Regions from separate parts of the Achromobacter sp. ISS7 genome, predicted to be linked through region 2. Evidence: predicted binding sites of a transcription regulator. Region 2 holds the regulator's gene; each other region holds the start of a gene.

Region 1 (3,343 bases), 3.0 Mb from region 2:
TGAAGTTGATGCCGCTGAGTGTTGTTCCCAGCCCGGAGATCTGCAGCGCCCAGATGTAGTAGTCGACCCCGACACTTGGGCTGTAGTCGAGCCCGGACAGCGGCGGATAGGCGAGCCAGCCGGTCGCGGCGAATTCACCGACGAACAGCGAGATCATCATCAGCGCGACGCCGGCACCGAACAGCCAGAAGCTCAGCGAGTTCAGGAACGGGTAGGCCACGTCGCGGGCGCCGATCTGCAGCGGCACCACGATGTTCATCAGCCCGGTGATGAAGGGCATCGCCATGAAGAAAATCATGATGACGCCGTGGGCGGTGAAGATCTGGTCGTAGTGGTGGGGCGGCAGGAAGCCGGCGGAGTCGGCCGAGGCGACGGCCAGCTGGGTACGCATCATGATGGCGTCGGCGAAGCCGCGCAGCAGCATGATCAGCGCGACGATGATGTACATCACGCCGATGCGCTTGTGGTCGACGGAGGTCAGCCATTCCGTCCAGAGGTACTTCCACTTGCCGAAGTAGGTGACGGCGCCGAAGACCGCGAGGCCTCCCAGGCACACGGCGGCCAGCGTAACCATGACGATGGGTTCATGGTACGGAATGGCCTCTAGGGTGAGTTTCCCGAACATTATTGATTCAATCCTGCGATCAGGTTATTCGACGTGGGGGTGCACGTGGCATCGTCGACGCCGGCCATCTTGGACATGGTGCTGCCCAGGATGTAGTCGAACATGGACGGCGGCACCGAGGCGTACTTGACGACCGGGTTGCGCTCGCTGCGCTTGGTCAGTTCCTGGTACACCGCCGGGGTCAGCGAGGCGCCCGAAGCCTTGGCTTCCTTGACCCAGTTGTCGAAACCTTCCTGCGACGTGGCGATGGCCTTGAAGCGCATGCCGGAGAAACCGGCGCCGCTGTAGTTGGCCGAGATGCCGGCGTAGGTGCCGGGCTCGCGCGCATTCAGGTGCAGCTTGGTCTCCATGCCGGCCATCGAGTAGATCTGGCTGCCCAGCTGGGGAATGAAGAACGAGTTCATCACCGAGGCCGAGGTGATCCGGAAATTGACCGGGACGTCGACCGGGAACGCGATCTCATTGACCGTGGCGATGTCGTACTCGGGGTAGATGAACAGCCACTTCCAATCCAGCGACACCACCTCGATGGTGACCGGCTTGTGCTCGGAGACGAGCGGCTTGTAGGGATCGAGCGCGTGCGTGGAGCGCCACGTGATCACGGCGAGGATCGCCACGATGATACATGGCACGGTCCAGACCACGACTTCGATCGCCGTGGAGTGGGCCCACTTGGGCTGGTAGTCGGCTTTGGTATTGGATGCGCGGTATTTCCAGGCAAACGTCAGGATCATGATGATGACCGGGATCACCACGATGAGCATCAGACCGGTTGCCGTGAACAGCAGGGTCTTTTCCTGAGCGCCAATGTCTCCCTTGGGGGAGAGGATTTCCATGTTGCAGCCGCCAAGCAGCATGACCGCGCCGACGCCGAAAATGCGCGTAAGGGTCGCAAGGAGGGGGTGTTTCACGTACAGCCTTGGAAGGATGGTGGGAAATGCTGCGGAGCAGCAGACTGGAATGCTGCTAGGCAGCAACGTCCATCCTATCGGGTTGATTTGGGTCAAGGCTGCGACGAATGGTCGCATTGCCCGGCGGGCTTTTGCCCCCAAGGCTCCCCGTTAAGGGTTTTCCCAGGCGGGAGCGGGCTTTGCCGGGAGGGTGGGGGTGCGACGATATGTCGCACCTGCACAAGACGAGATTGTTGCGATGTGTGGCGTCCGCACCAATCAGTCGACCAGGACCTCGCGTTCCGGCCCCGGTTTCTTGGCCAACTTGCGCTGCAGGGAGCGCCGGTGCATGCCCAGCAGGCGGGCGGCGGCCGAGACGTTGCCGCCGGTCTCGTGCAGGGCCTGATGGATGTGCTCCCATTCTAGGCGGTGCAATGGCGTCATGGTGCTTTCGATCGTAACGCTTTCCGGCTTCACCAGGCCCAGGGTGCGCAGGATCATCGGCGCGGTGGCGGGCTTGGGCAGGTAGTCGTCGGCGCCGCGCTTGATGGCCTCGACGGCGGTGGCCACGCTGGCGTAGCCGGTGACCAGCAGGATGCGCATGTCGGCGCGCAGGGCGCGAAGGGGACGGATCAGGGTCAGGCCGGAGTCCTCGCCCAGGCGCAGGTCGACCAGCGCGAAGGCCGGGCGGATCTCTTCGGCCACGCGCAGCGCTTCGGCGATGCCGGTGGCGGTTCGGGTCTCGAGGCCGCGGCGCGACAGGCTGCGCTGCAGGGTGCGCACGTAGAGCTCGTCGTCGTCGATCAGCAGGCCAAGATCGGTGGGATTCAACATATCAGGTCCCGGGAGTGCCGAGAGGCAAATAGAAACGGATGCGGGTGCCGCCACCATCGGCGGCGGTCATGGTCATTTCACCGCCCATCTGCTCGACGGTGGCGTGCGACAGGGCCAGGCCGACGCCCAGGCCGCCCGGCTTGCCGCTGTTGAACAGGCTGGTGGCCGGCAGCAGCGTGTGGTCGGGGTCGAAACCACCGCCGTAGTCGCGCACTTCGCCGCGCAGGGCGCCATAGCCATATTCCAGGTGCAGGTCCACGCGCGGCTCGCTGGCGGCTTCGCCGGCGTCGGCCGCGTTGTTCAGCAGGGCCTGCAGCAGGTGGGCGATGGCCGGATCGACCCGCAGGCTGGCCGGCAGGGTGCCCGAACGCTGCAGGTCGATGGTCGGCCGGATCAGGCGCCATTGCCCCACCACGCGAACCAGGTCCACGGCGGTTGGGACCGCCAGATTGCGGATGCGTTCCCGGCACAGGGCCAGCAACTGGCTGAGGGTGGCGACGTCCTGCTTGAGATCGGGCTCCTTGACCTCGGCGGCGATCTCGTCGGCCAGCAGGGTCATGGTGGCCAGCGGGGTGTTCAGTTCGTGCGCCATCGCCGCCGCGTGGGTGGCCAGGGCGACGATGCCCTCGTTGCGGGTGAAGCGCTCGCGCAGCCGCGCCAGTTCGCGTTCGCGCGCCCGCAGGTCGGCGGCCAGGCGGGTGGTGAACACCAGCACGACCACCACGGAAATCAGGAAGTTGGCGCCCAGGCCCCACAGCAGCAGGGTATGGGTGTTGACGTCGCCGCGCAGCGGCTGGCCGAAGATGGCGGCGGCGAAGTACCCGGAGATGCCCGCCAGCGCCGCGGCCAGCGCCCAGTTGCGCGGCAGCGCCAGCGCCGCCAGGGCGGTGAGGATCAGGAACATCATGCCGAACGGATTGCTCAGGCCGCCGCTCCAGCCCACCATCCAGGCCAGCACGGCCATGTCCACCAGCAGGTGCCCGAAGGCGGTGGC
Region 2 (3,343 bases):
GCTGCCGGCGCCGCTATCGGCGTCGGACAGCAGCGCCGACAGCACGTGGACGGGCTCGATGTAGGGATGATCGTTGCGGGCGGCCAGACTCTGAGCGTCGGCCAGGGCTTGCTGGAACTTGGTAGTCAGTTTGTCGAATCGCATAATGGTCGTTGTGGCTTGTTGGTGAGCCTGACCGATACGCGCCGGCGGGCTCGATGACCTGAATATGCGGCCGGATGCGAGTATTTCAATACCTCGCCGGCCTCATGGCTTTATGTCCGTGGACACATCCGCGTGCAGCAACAATCTGAACTATGAGCATATACGTTTTTGTCTACGGCACGCTACGCGCGGGCGAAATCAACGACCTGGCGCAGGCCGCCGCCCGCCGCGGCCTGCCGCCGGCCCGCCACGTGGGCGCGGCCACCGTGCCCGGCATGCTGGTGGATTTCGGCGACTGGCCCGGGTTGCTCCCGGTGGCCGACGGCCGGCGGGTGCGGGGCGACATCTACGAGGTCGACCCGGCCCTGGTCGCCCTGATGGATGAGATCGAGGAGTACGCGCCCGGGCGGCCCGGCTGCTTCGTGCGCCGGCCGGTGCTGGCGCGGCCGCTGGCGCCCGGCGCCGCCCCGGTGGCCTGCGAGTATTACCCCATCGACCCGGCCTGGCGCGGGACGGCGGCGGACATCGACGGCGACGACTGGGTCGCCTACCGCCAGGCCCGTCCGGCCCGGATGCCGCCGTAGGAATGCGCTGCAAAACGCCCCGTAAGACACCCGTAGTAACAACGGACTACAATGGAGACCTGTCTTCACGCTTTAAGCCCCTCCAGGCTACCCGCCGGGTCCGGGCACTATAAAGGTCATCGTATGCAAAAACGGGTTCCCGTTGCCCCTGATGCCGCCCACTGTTCCACGTGTATGTTGGGCCACGTGTGTGTCCCGGTCGGGATGGCAGCCGCCGAAGTAGAAAAGCTGGACGAACTGGTGAAAGAGCGCGTGCGCCTCGAAAAGGGCAAGACGCTGTATTCGCTGGATCACCCCCTGGACGCCGTCTACGGCGTGCGCTTCGGCAGCCTGAAAACGCAGCTCGAAGACGCCACCGGCCAGATCCAGATCACCGGCTTCCACCTGCCCGGCGAGATCGTCGGCATGGACGGCATGCTCGACGGCAAGCACGTCTCGGCCGCCGTCGCCCTGGAAGACTCCGAAGTCTGCGTGATCCGCCTGAACGAAGTCGACCGCGTGGCCACCCACCTGCCCTCGCTGCAGCAGCAGTTCCGCCGCCTGATGAGCCGCGAGATCACGCGCTCGCACCAGATGCTGGCGTCGCTGGGCTCGATGCGTTCCGAACAGCGCCTGGCCGCGTTCCTGCTCAACCTGTCGCAACGCTATGCGTCGCTCGGCTACTCGTCGACCGAATTCGTGCTGCGCATGAGCCGCGAGGAAATCGGCAACTATCTCGGCCTGACGCTGGAAACGGTCAGCCGGCTGTTCTCGCGCTTCGCGCGCGATGGCCTGATCCGCATCAACCAGCGCGAAGTCCGCATCCTGGACCAACCCGCGCTCAAGCAACTGCTGGGCCACGAGGGCTGCTGACGCCCGCCCGCGCCATGCGCCGCACAGCCGTACCCGGCGCCGCGCAGCCCCATCCGGCGCCGCGCCTGCCGCGCTCGCGCGGCGCCTTGGGCGCGGCGGCGCTGGCCCTGGCGGCCCTGCTGCCCCTGGCGGCGCGCGCGCAGACGCCGCTGCCCGATCCCTACGATTACGACGAGCCCGCGCCCGCCCCCAAGCGCGTGGTGATTCCGCGCTGGCAGACGCTCGAACTGGGCAAGCCCGGCCACCGCTACAAGGTACCGGTCTATGCTAACCGGAACCTGGCGCGCGGCGACCTGAGCGATATCAAGCAAATCGTGATCGTGTTCCATGGGGTCAAGCGCAACGCCGACGCCTATTACGAAACCGTCGCCACGGTGCTGGCGGCCAACCCGGCGCGCGCCAACGACACCCTGATCCTGGCGCCGCGCTTCGTCGGCGTGATCGACTCGGGCTACGCCGGCATGGCGGCCTGGCGCAAGTCCAGCTGGGAAGACGGCGAGGACAGCGTGCAGGCCAATGGCCGGCCGGCGCCGGTCAGCTCGTTCCAGGTGATCGACGACCTGCTGCGCAGCCTGGACGACCGCAAGCGCCTGCCGACCCTGGCCGGCATCGTGCTGGCCGGCCACTCCGGCGGCGCCCAGCTGGTGCAGCGCTATGCCGTGCTGAACCAGATCGACGGCCCGCTGCGCCGCGACGGCATCGCCGTGCGCTACGTGGTGGCCAATCCCTCGTCCTACCTGTATCTGACCAAGGAACGCCCGCGTCCCGACGGCAAGGGCTACGCGCCCTACGAGCGCGGCATCTGCCCCACCTACAACCAGTACAAGTACGGCACCGACAAGCTGCCCCCGTTCGCGCAGGAAACCGACGACACGCGCCTGTTCATCCGCTACGCGGCGCGCGACGTGACCTACCTGCTGGGCGGCGCCGACAACAATCCCGAGCATCGCCTGCTGGACAAGACCTGCGGCGCCGAGGCCCAGGGCGCCACCCGGCTGGCACGCGGCACCGCCTACCTGCAATACGAGCGCATCGTCGCCGCGCGCGGCAACCGGCCGGTGACGCTGCACCGCGCCGGCTTCGAAGTGACCGGCGTCGGCCACGAGAACAAGGGCATGTTCAGCTCGGTCTGCGGCGCGCGCGCGCTGCTGGGCGAGAACGCCCTGGCGCCGGCCGGCGCGGCCGCCTGCACGGTGATCGAGCCGCCGCGCAAGTAGGGCGCGCGCCCCACTCAACGCAACCGCCAGACCCGCCAGGAAAGCCGCGCGGCCCCGTGCACGGCGCAATGCGCCGCGAGCCGCATTCCGCGCCAGGGGCCGCAAGCCGCGTGCCCGACTCGCGATCATTGTTGACACCAAGCTGAACAAATATCCCGGACGCGCGCGGGGGTGCATTTTCGCGCCGGCAGGCGCAAGATAGGCGGGTACCGTCTCCGTGGAAGACAGATATGAGCCAAGCGTATCTCGACATGCCCGACGCCAAACGCCGCATCAAGGCGATCTTCGTCGGCTCCATGGGCAACCTGGTCGAATGGTATGACTTCTACGCCTATACCGCCTTCGCCCTGTACTTCGCCCCCGCCTTCTTCCCCTCGCACGACCCGGTCGTGCAGCAGCTGAACGCCGCCACGCTGTTCGCCGCCGGCTTCATCGTGCGGCCGCTGGGCGGCTGGCTGTTCGGCCACCTGGCCGACCGCCACGGGCGACGATTGTCGCTGATGGTCTCGGTCGGCATGATGTGCGTCGGCTCGCTGATCATCGCGG
Region 3 (3,343 bases), 3.2 Mb from region 2:
GGGCGCCAAGCCGGTGACGGTGGCGCTGGAGTAGGGCGCCGGCCACGGCCTGGCGTGGTATCCCGTTACCACCCCCATCCGCGCGGGCGGGGGCACAATGGATCGCAGAACATCAAGAACCTGCCGCCCGGCCCTCGGGCGCTCCAGCCGGCGATCCCCCATCCCCAGGAGACAATCATGAGCAAGAGACTGTTGATGCTGGTCGGCGACTACGCCGAAGACTACGAAACCATGGTGCCGTTCCAGACGCTGCTGGCGGTGGGACACACGGTGCACGCGGTCTGCCCGGGCAAGAAGTCCGGCGAGAGCATCGCCACCGCGATCCACGATTTCGAGGGCGCGCAGACCTACAGCGAAAAGCGTGGCCACAACTTCGCGCTGAACTACGATTTCGACCGCGTCGAGGCGGGTTCGTACGACGGCCTGGTGATCCCCGGCGGCCGCGCGCCGGAATACCTGCGCCTGAACGAGAAGGTGCTGGAGATCGTGCGCGCCTTCGACAAGGCCAAGAAGCCGATCGCCGCTGTCTGCCACGGCGCCCAGTTGCTGGCGGCCGCGGGCATCCTGGAAGGCCGCACCTGCTCGGCCTATCCCGCGTGCGCGCCGGAAGTGCGGCTGGCCGGCGGCACCTACGCCGAGATCGGCATCGACCAGGCCTACACCGACGGCCACCTTGTGACGGCGCCGGCCTGGCCCGCGCATCCGGCGTGGCTGGCGCAGTTCCTGGCCGTGCTCGGCACCAAGATCACGCATTGAGTATCGCGCGCCGCGCGGCGGCCATGCACATGGCCCGCCCCGCGCGGCCGGTCAGGCCGCCATGTCCAGCACGATGCGGCCTTCGATCTGGCCGCGGCGCATGCGGTCGAACACGCTGTTGATGTTCTCCAGCTTCTCGGTGCCCACGGTCGCGTGCACCTTGCCTTCTTCCGCGAACTGCAACGATTCCTGCAGGTCCAGGCGCGAGCCCACGATCGAGCCGCGCACGGTCACGCCGTTGAGCACCATGTCGAAGATCGACAGCGGGAAGTCGCCCGGCGGCAGGCCATTGAGCGCCACCGTGCCGCCACGGCGCACCATGCCCAGCGCCTGCTCGAAGGCCTTGGGCGAGACCGCCGTGATCAGGGCGCCGTGGGCGCCGCCGATTTCCTTCTTCAGGTACGCCGCCGGATCGGTGGTCCTGGCGTTCACGACCACCTCGGCGCCCAGCTTCTTGGCGAAGGCCAGCTTGTCGTCGTCGATGTCCACCGCGGCGACGTTCAGCCCCATGGCGCGCGCATATTGCACCGCCATGTGGCCCAGGCCGCCGATGCCGGAGACCACGACCCAGTTGCCTGGCCGCGTGTCCGTCATCTTCAGGCCCTTGTAGACCGTGACGCCGGCGCACAGCACCGGGGCGATGTCGACAAAGCCCACATTCCTGGGCAGCAGGCCGACGTAGTCGGCGGCCGCCAGCGCGTATTCGGCGAAGCCGCCATTGACCGAGTAGCCGGCGTTCTGCTGCTGCTCGCACAGCGTTTCCCAGCCGCCCAGGCAATGCTCGCAATGGCCACAGGCGGAATACAGCCAGGGGATGCCGACGCGGTCGCCTTCCTTGACGTGCGTCACGCCTTCGCCCACGGCCACCACGTGGCCCACGCCCTCGTGGCCGGGGATGAAGGGGGGATTGGGCTTGACCGGCCAGTCGCCCTCGACCGCGTGCAGGTCGGTGTGGCAGACACCGCAGGCCTCGATCTTCACCAGCAGTTCGCCGGCGCGGGGGCGGGGTACTTCGACTTCTTCGATTTCCAGGGGTTTGCCGAATGCGCGAGCCACGGCGGCCTTCATGGTTTTGTTCATCGCTACCTCCGAAGTCAGATCAGTCTTAGCATGCTCGGATGGGGACGCGTCCGAGACCTTGATTTATATCAACGCTGTCCCGATGGGCAGGCCGAGAGAAACGTGTGGTTGCAGATTGACCAGCCGGTCACCGTCCCTACCCAGCCTTGCCGCCCCGGTGGCTATCGTCGTACAGTGGCCCGCAAGCACCGTGTCCGCCCCAGGAGCTCCCATGTGTGAAATCTTCATCCGCGCGAGCGAACAGTCGTACGCGCCCGAAACCCGCTCCCTGCGCCTGCACGGAGTGGCCACCAGCCTGCGCCTGGAGCAATTGTTCTGGCAGGTGCTGGAAGAGATCGCGGCGCGCGACGGCATGCGCGTGACCCAGCTGATCGAGCGGCTGTACGACGAACTGGTGGAGTACCGCGGCGAGGCCGCCAACTTCACCTCGTTCCTGCGCGTGTGCTGCCTGCGCTACCAGTTGCTGCAGGCCGAGGGCCGCATCCCTGCCGATGCCGCGGTGCCGATCCGCTCGCTCAACCCCCAGGCGGTGCTGGAAGGCCTGCCGCCGTCGATGTACGACCCGCAGCCATTGCGTCCGAAACGGCCGGTGGCGGCCTAGGCGGGCGCCACGACGGACGAAAAAAAGCCCGATCCTGGATCGGGCTTTTTCGTGGCTGGAACTGGGCAGCGATCAGCCGCCCGGCTGGGCCGAGGCCATGGCCACTTCGCTTTGCACGATGCGGCGGATGCGCACGGCATCGCCGATGCGCGACAGCTTGCCCTGCGAGTCCAGCAGCACGATGGCCAGGTCGCGGCCATTGATGCGCGCCAGCATCACCAGGCACTCGCCGGCTTCGTTGATGTAGCCGGTCTTGGACACCTTGATGTCCCAGTCGGGCTTGCGCACCAGCAGGTTGGTGTTGCGGAAGGTCTGCGTGCGGTTGTTGATCTCGACGTCGTACTCCGTGTCGGTGGAGTAGCGGTGGATCAGCGGACGCTGCGACGCGGCGCGCAGCAGGCGGGCCAGGTCGTGCGGCGACGACACGTTGTTGCTGGACAGGCCGGTGGGTTCGATGAAGTGCGTGCTGGTCATGCCCAGCGACTGCGCCTTGGCGTTCATGGCGGCCACGAAAGCCGGCAGGCCGCCCGGATAGTGGCGGCCCAGCGCGTTGGCGGCGCGATTCTCGGACGACATCAGCGCCAGGTGCAGCATGTCGCCGCGCGACAGCTTGGTGCCCACGCGCAGGCGCGAGGTGGTGTGCTTGAGGCCGTCGATGTCTTCATCGGTGATCTCCAGCATCTCGTCCATCGGCTGGTTGGCGTCCACCACCACGACCGCGGTCATCAGCTTGGAAATCGAGGCGATGGGGCGCACCACGTTTTCGTTCTTGGCGATGATCACGGTGGAGGTGGCCAGGTCCTGCACGTAGGCGGTGCTGGACCGCAGCGCGGCGGCTTCGGCGCGCACCGACACCGCGGGCGGCGGCATGGCGGCTGCCGCGGCGGCGGCGGCCGTGCGCTGCGC
Region 4 (3,343 bases), 1.1 Mb from region 2:
CAATTCACGAATCTGTTCCTGAAGGAAATACGGAATCGTGGCGGGCGCTTTGACGTCCAATCGGCTCCCCTTGTACTGCGTGATGCAAGTATTGCGACAGCGACAAGATACTAGAAATTTATTGAAACACAAATAGGAAAATTGTTGCAGAGATACACGTCAGCAGGGGGAGACCTCAGTGCCAATCGTCGCGGTATACGAACTTCGGCATCTGCCAGTTGAAGCGCAGCGCCAGCAGGCGCAGCGCCAGTCCGACCGCCAGCGCGATCGGCACGGCGGCGTTGGCCGGCAGCCCCAGGGCCTGCACGCCCAGGTAGAGCGCCCCGGTCACCACCGATACGCTGGCGTATAGCTCCTTGCGGAACAGCAGCGGCACCTCGTTGCAGAGCACGTCGCGCAGCACGCCGCCAGCGCAGCCGGTGATCATGCCGCTGATCAGCACCACCGTGATCGGCAGCTGCATCAGCTGCGCCACCTGGCAGCCGATGACCGTGAACGCCACCAGGCCGAGGGCGTCGGCCAGCAGGAACACGCTGCGCAGGCGCCGCATCACCGGGGCGATCAGCGCGGTCAGCAGGGCCGCGCCCGCCGTCATCCACAGGTACTCGGGGTGCACCACCCAGGTCAGCGGATAGTGTCCCAGCAGCACGTCGCGCAACGAGCCGCCGCCCAGCGCGGTGACGCAGGCGATGATGCACACCCCCATCCAGTCCATGTCGCGCCGGCCGGCAGATAGCGCGGCGGTCATGGCTTCGGCCACGATGGCGACCAGGTAGAGCGTGTGCAGCAGGGCGGGCGAAAGATCGTAAAACATGGCGCGGGCGGAAAAAGGGGCGAAGGTCGCCCGGAAATCGGGGAACGGTCCGGGGGACGGTCGGCGGCAGGCCCCATTGTATTGACGCGGGCGGCGGAGGGCGCATTGCCGGACGGCCGCGTCTCCCTTACGCTGGAAGCGCGTTGACATCGGTCAAGCCCCGGTCCGCGCCCCGGCGGGACAATGGGAGTGTGCCCGCAAGGGCGATATCGGCCGGACGGCGGGCTAGCGGGAGTCACCGGCCCGGCCCCATCTCGGGAGAAACGTATGTCGCAACAACCTGGCCCCATCCTTCTGGCCACGGACCTCAGCGCGCGGGGCGATCGCGCCCTGGATCGCGCGCTGCAACTGGCCAAGGAACTCGATACCAAGCTGGTCGTGCTGCACGTCATGGAAAACCACGGCGTGTCGGCGCGCCTGACCACCCCGGTCTGGCGCCGGCTGGCCGCGGACCACAAGTCGGTGGCCGAGCGCGAGCTGGCCGAAGACCTGGCCAACGCCGGCGTCGCCACCGAAGTCGTGGTGGTCACGGGCGATCCGCTGGTGCGCATCATGGAAACCGCCGACAGCTTCGGCTGCTCGCTGATCATCGCCGGCATCGCCCGCGACGAGACCCTGGGCCGGCTGCTGCTCGGCACCACGGTCGAGAAGCTGGCGCGGCAGGCGCGCCAGCCGGTGCTGGTGGTCAAGAACCGGCCGCGCAAGCCGTATCGCGACGTGCTGGTGGCCACCGACTTCTCGGCCGGCTCGCGCCAGGCGCTGCGCGCCGCGCTGCAGCTGGTGCCCAACGCCGACCTGACGCTGTTCCATGCCTACGACGTGCCGTTCCAGGGCAAGAACGTGCCGGACGACGCCGTGACCCGCAGTTTCTATCATGCGGCCGAGCAGAGTTCGCGCGAATTCATCGCCGAGACGCCGGAACTGGCCGACGTGACGCCGCCCAAGGTGGTGCTGGAATGCGGCCAGCCGGAAACGGTGCTGTCGGAATACTCGTTCAACCACCGTTCGGATCTGGTCGTCACCGGCACCCACGGCCGCACCGGCCTGCTGCGCACCGCCATCGGCAGCGTCGCCGAGCGCCTGCTGGAAGCGCTGCCCAGCGACGTGCTGATCGTGCGCCTGACCGACGAGGCGTGACGCGCCGCCCTGGCGCCGGGCCCTGGCGGGCCTGGCGTCAGGCGTCGCCGTCCTGCATCATGGCCTCGATGCGGCCGCGCAGCAGATACAGCAGCAACAGGCCCGGCAGCGCAATGACCACCGTCACCAGGAAGAACCCGGGCCAGCCCAGGTGTTCGACCAATGGCGGCGTCAATGGCCCGGCCAGATAGGTCCGGCCCACGGCCGACAAGGCGGACAACAGCGCGAACTGCGTGGCCGAGAAGCGCTGGCGGCACAGGGCCATCAAGAGCCCGACGAAGGCCGCCGTGCCCAGGCCGCCGCACAGGTTTTCCAGCCCCACCGCCGCGCCCATCAGCCAGATGCTCTTGGGGCTGACGGCGATCAGCCAGTAGCCCAGGTTGGACACCGCCTGCAGCAGGCCGAACACCATCAGCGACCGGTACAGCGTCCAGCGCGACATGATGAGTCCGCCGGCCAGCGCGCCGACCACGGTCGCGGCCATGCCCATGACCTTGTTGACCGCGCCGACCTCGGTGGGCGTGTAGCCCGCGCCGCGGATCAGGAAGGTGGTCGAGAGCGCGCCGGCAAAGGCGTCGCCCAGCTTGTACAGCACGATCAGCAGCAACACCGCCACCGCGCCGCGCCGGGTGAAGAACTCCTGCAGGGGCGCCGACACGGCCTCGCCCAGGCTGCGCGGCGGCCTGGCCACGTGCTCCGGCTCGGGCGCCCACAGCGTCGCCAGCGCGCACAGCAGCATCAGGCCGCCCATCACCACATAGGTATTGCCCCAGCCGATCCACTGGTCGGCCAGAATCAGCGCCAGGCCGCCCGACACGATCATCGCCACCCGGTAGCCCATGACCTTGATGGCCGCGCCCGCGCCGCGCTCTTCCTTGCGCAGCACGTCGGTGCAATAGGCGTCGAAAGCGATGTCCTGGGTGGCCGACAGGAAGGCCACCAGCACCGCCAGCATGGCCAGCGTCTGCAGCGCCGAGGACGGCGACAGCGTGCCCATGACCATGATCGCCAGTCCCAGCAGCACCTGTGTCACCAGCATCCAGCCCCGGCGCCGGCCCAGCAGCGGCGGCGCATAGCGGTCCACCAGCGGCGCCCACAGGAACTTGAGCGTGTAGGCCGTGCCCACCAGGGTCAGGAAACCGATCTGCTGCAACGGCACGCCGGCCACGGTGGCCCAGGCCTGCAAGGTGCCGCTGGTCAGGGCCAGCGGCAATCCGCTGGCGAACCCCAGGACCAGCAGGGGCGCGACGCGAGGACTGGTGTAGACGTTGGATACAGCGGTAATGACGGTCTCCTGGAACGAGCCGGCGCCGCGCATGGTCATGCGCGGCGGGCTTGCGGCATTTTAGGCGCTGCCGCCCGGGCCGTCAGCCCGCGTTGCAGAATGTCAGG

Evidence for each region. Region 2 encodes FNR, which switches genes on or off when oxygen is low (the NO sensors DNR and NnrR bind a similar motif). Its sites were predicted from a motif close to TTGATNNNNATCAA; they were not measured.
Region 1: a site for FNR is predicted at 1,619-1,632, ahead of cyoA (ubiquinol oxidase subunit II). Genes of this name have one in related genera too.
Region 3: a site for FNR is predicted at 1,895-1,908, ahead of adhP (alcohol dehydrogenase AdhP). Genes of this name have one in related genera too.
Region 4: a site for FNR is predicted at 958-971, ahead of AC1HFW_RS18400 (universal stress protein). Genes of this name have one in related genera too.

What each region holds. Positions count from the first base shown of each region.
Region 1 covers NZ_JAWRZD010000001.1:5,930,392-5,933,734, forward strand. The annotation lists gene cyoB (cytochrome o ubiquinol oxidase subunit I) at 1-625, opposite strand, end outside; gene cyoA (ubiquinol oxidase subunit II) at 625-1,536, opposite strand; gene AC1HFW_RS26890 (response regulator transcription factor) at 1,795-2,349, opposite strand; gene AC1HFW_RS26895 (ATP-binding protein) at 2,351-3,343, opposite strand, start outside.
Region 2 covers NZ_JAWRZD010000001.1:2,961,227-2,964,569, forward strand. The annotation lists gene clpB (ATP-dependent chaperone ClpB) at 1-144, opposite strand, end outside; gene AC1HFW_RS13280 (gamma-glutamylcyclotransferase family protein) at 297-728, shown strand; gene fnr (fumarate/nitrate reduction transcriptional regulator Fnr) at 852-1,580, shown strand; gene AC1HFW_RS13290 (hypothetical protein) at 1,595-2,797, shown strand; gene AC1HFW_RS13295 (MFS transporter) at 3,028-3,343, shown strand, end outside.
Region 3 covers NZ_JAWRZD010000001.1:6,175,209-6,178,551, forward strand. The annotation lists gene ybaK (Cys-tRNA(Pro) deacylase) at 1-34, shown strand, start outside; gene AC1HFW_RS28090 (DJ-1/PfpI family protein) at 178-756, shown strand; gene adhP (alcohol dehydrogenase AdhP) at 808-1,836, opposite strand; gene AC1HFW_RS28100 (ribbon-helix-helix domain-containing protein) at 2,048-2,437, shown strand; gene pbpG (D-alanyl-D-alanine endopeptidase) at 2,510-3,343, opposite strand, start outside.
Region 4 covers NZ_JAWRZD010000001.1:4,087,800-4,091,142, forward strand. The annotation lists gene AC1HFW_RS18390 (GntR family transcriptional regulator) at 1-84, opposite strand, end outside; gene AC1HFW_RS18395 (trimeric intracellular cation channel family protein) at 176-814, opposite strand; gene AC1HFW_RS18400 (universal stress protein) at 1,082-1,951, shown strand; gene AC1HFW_RS18405 (muropeptide transporter) at 1,989-3,269, opposite strand; gene metW (methionine biosynthesis protein MetW) at 3,339-3,343, opposite strand, start outside.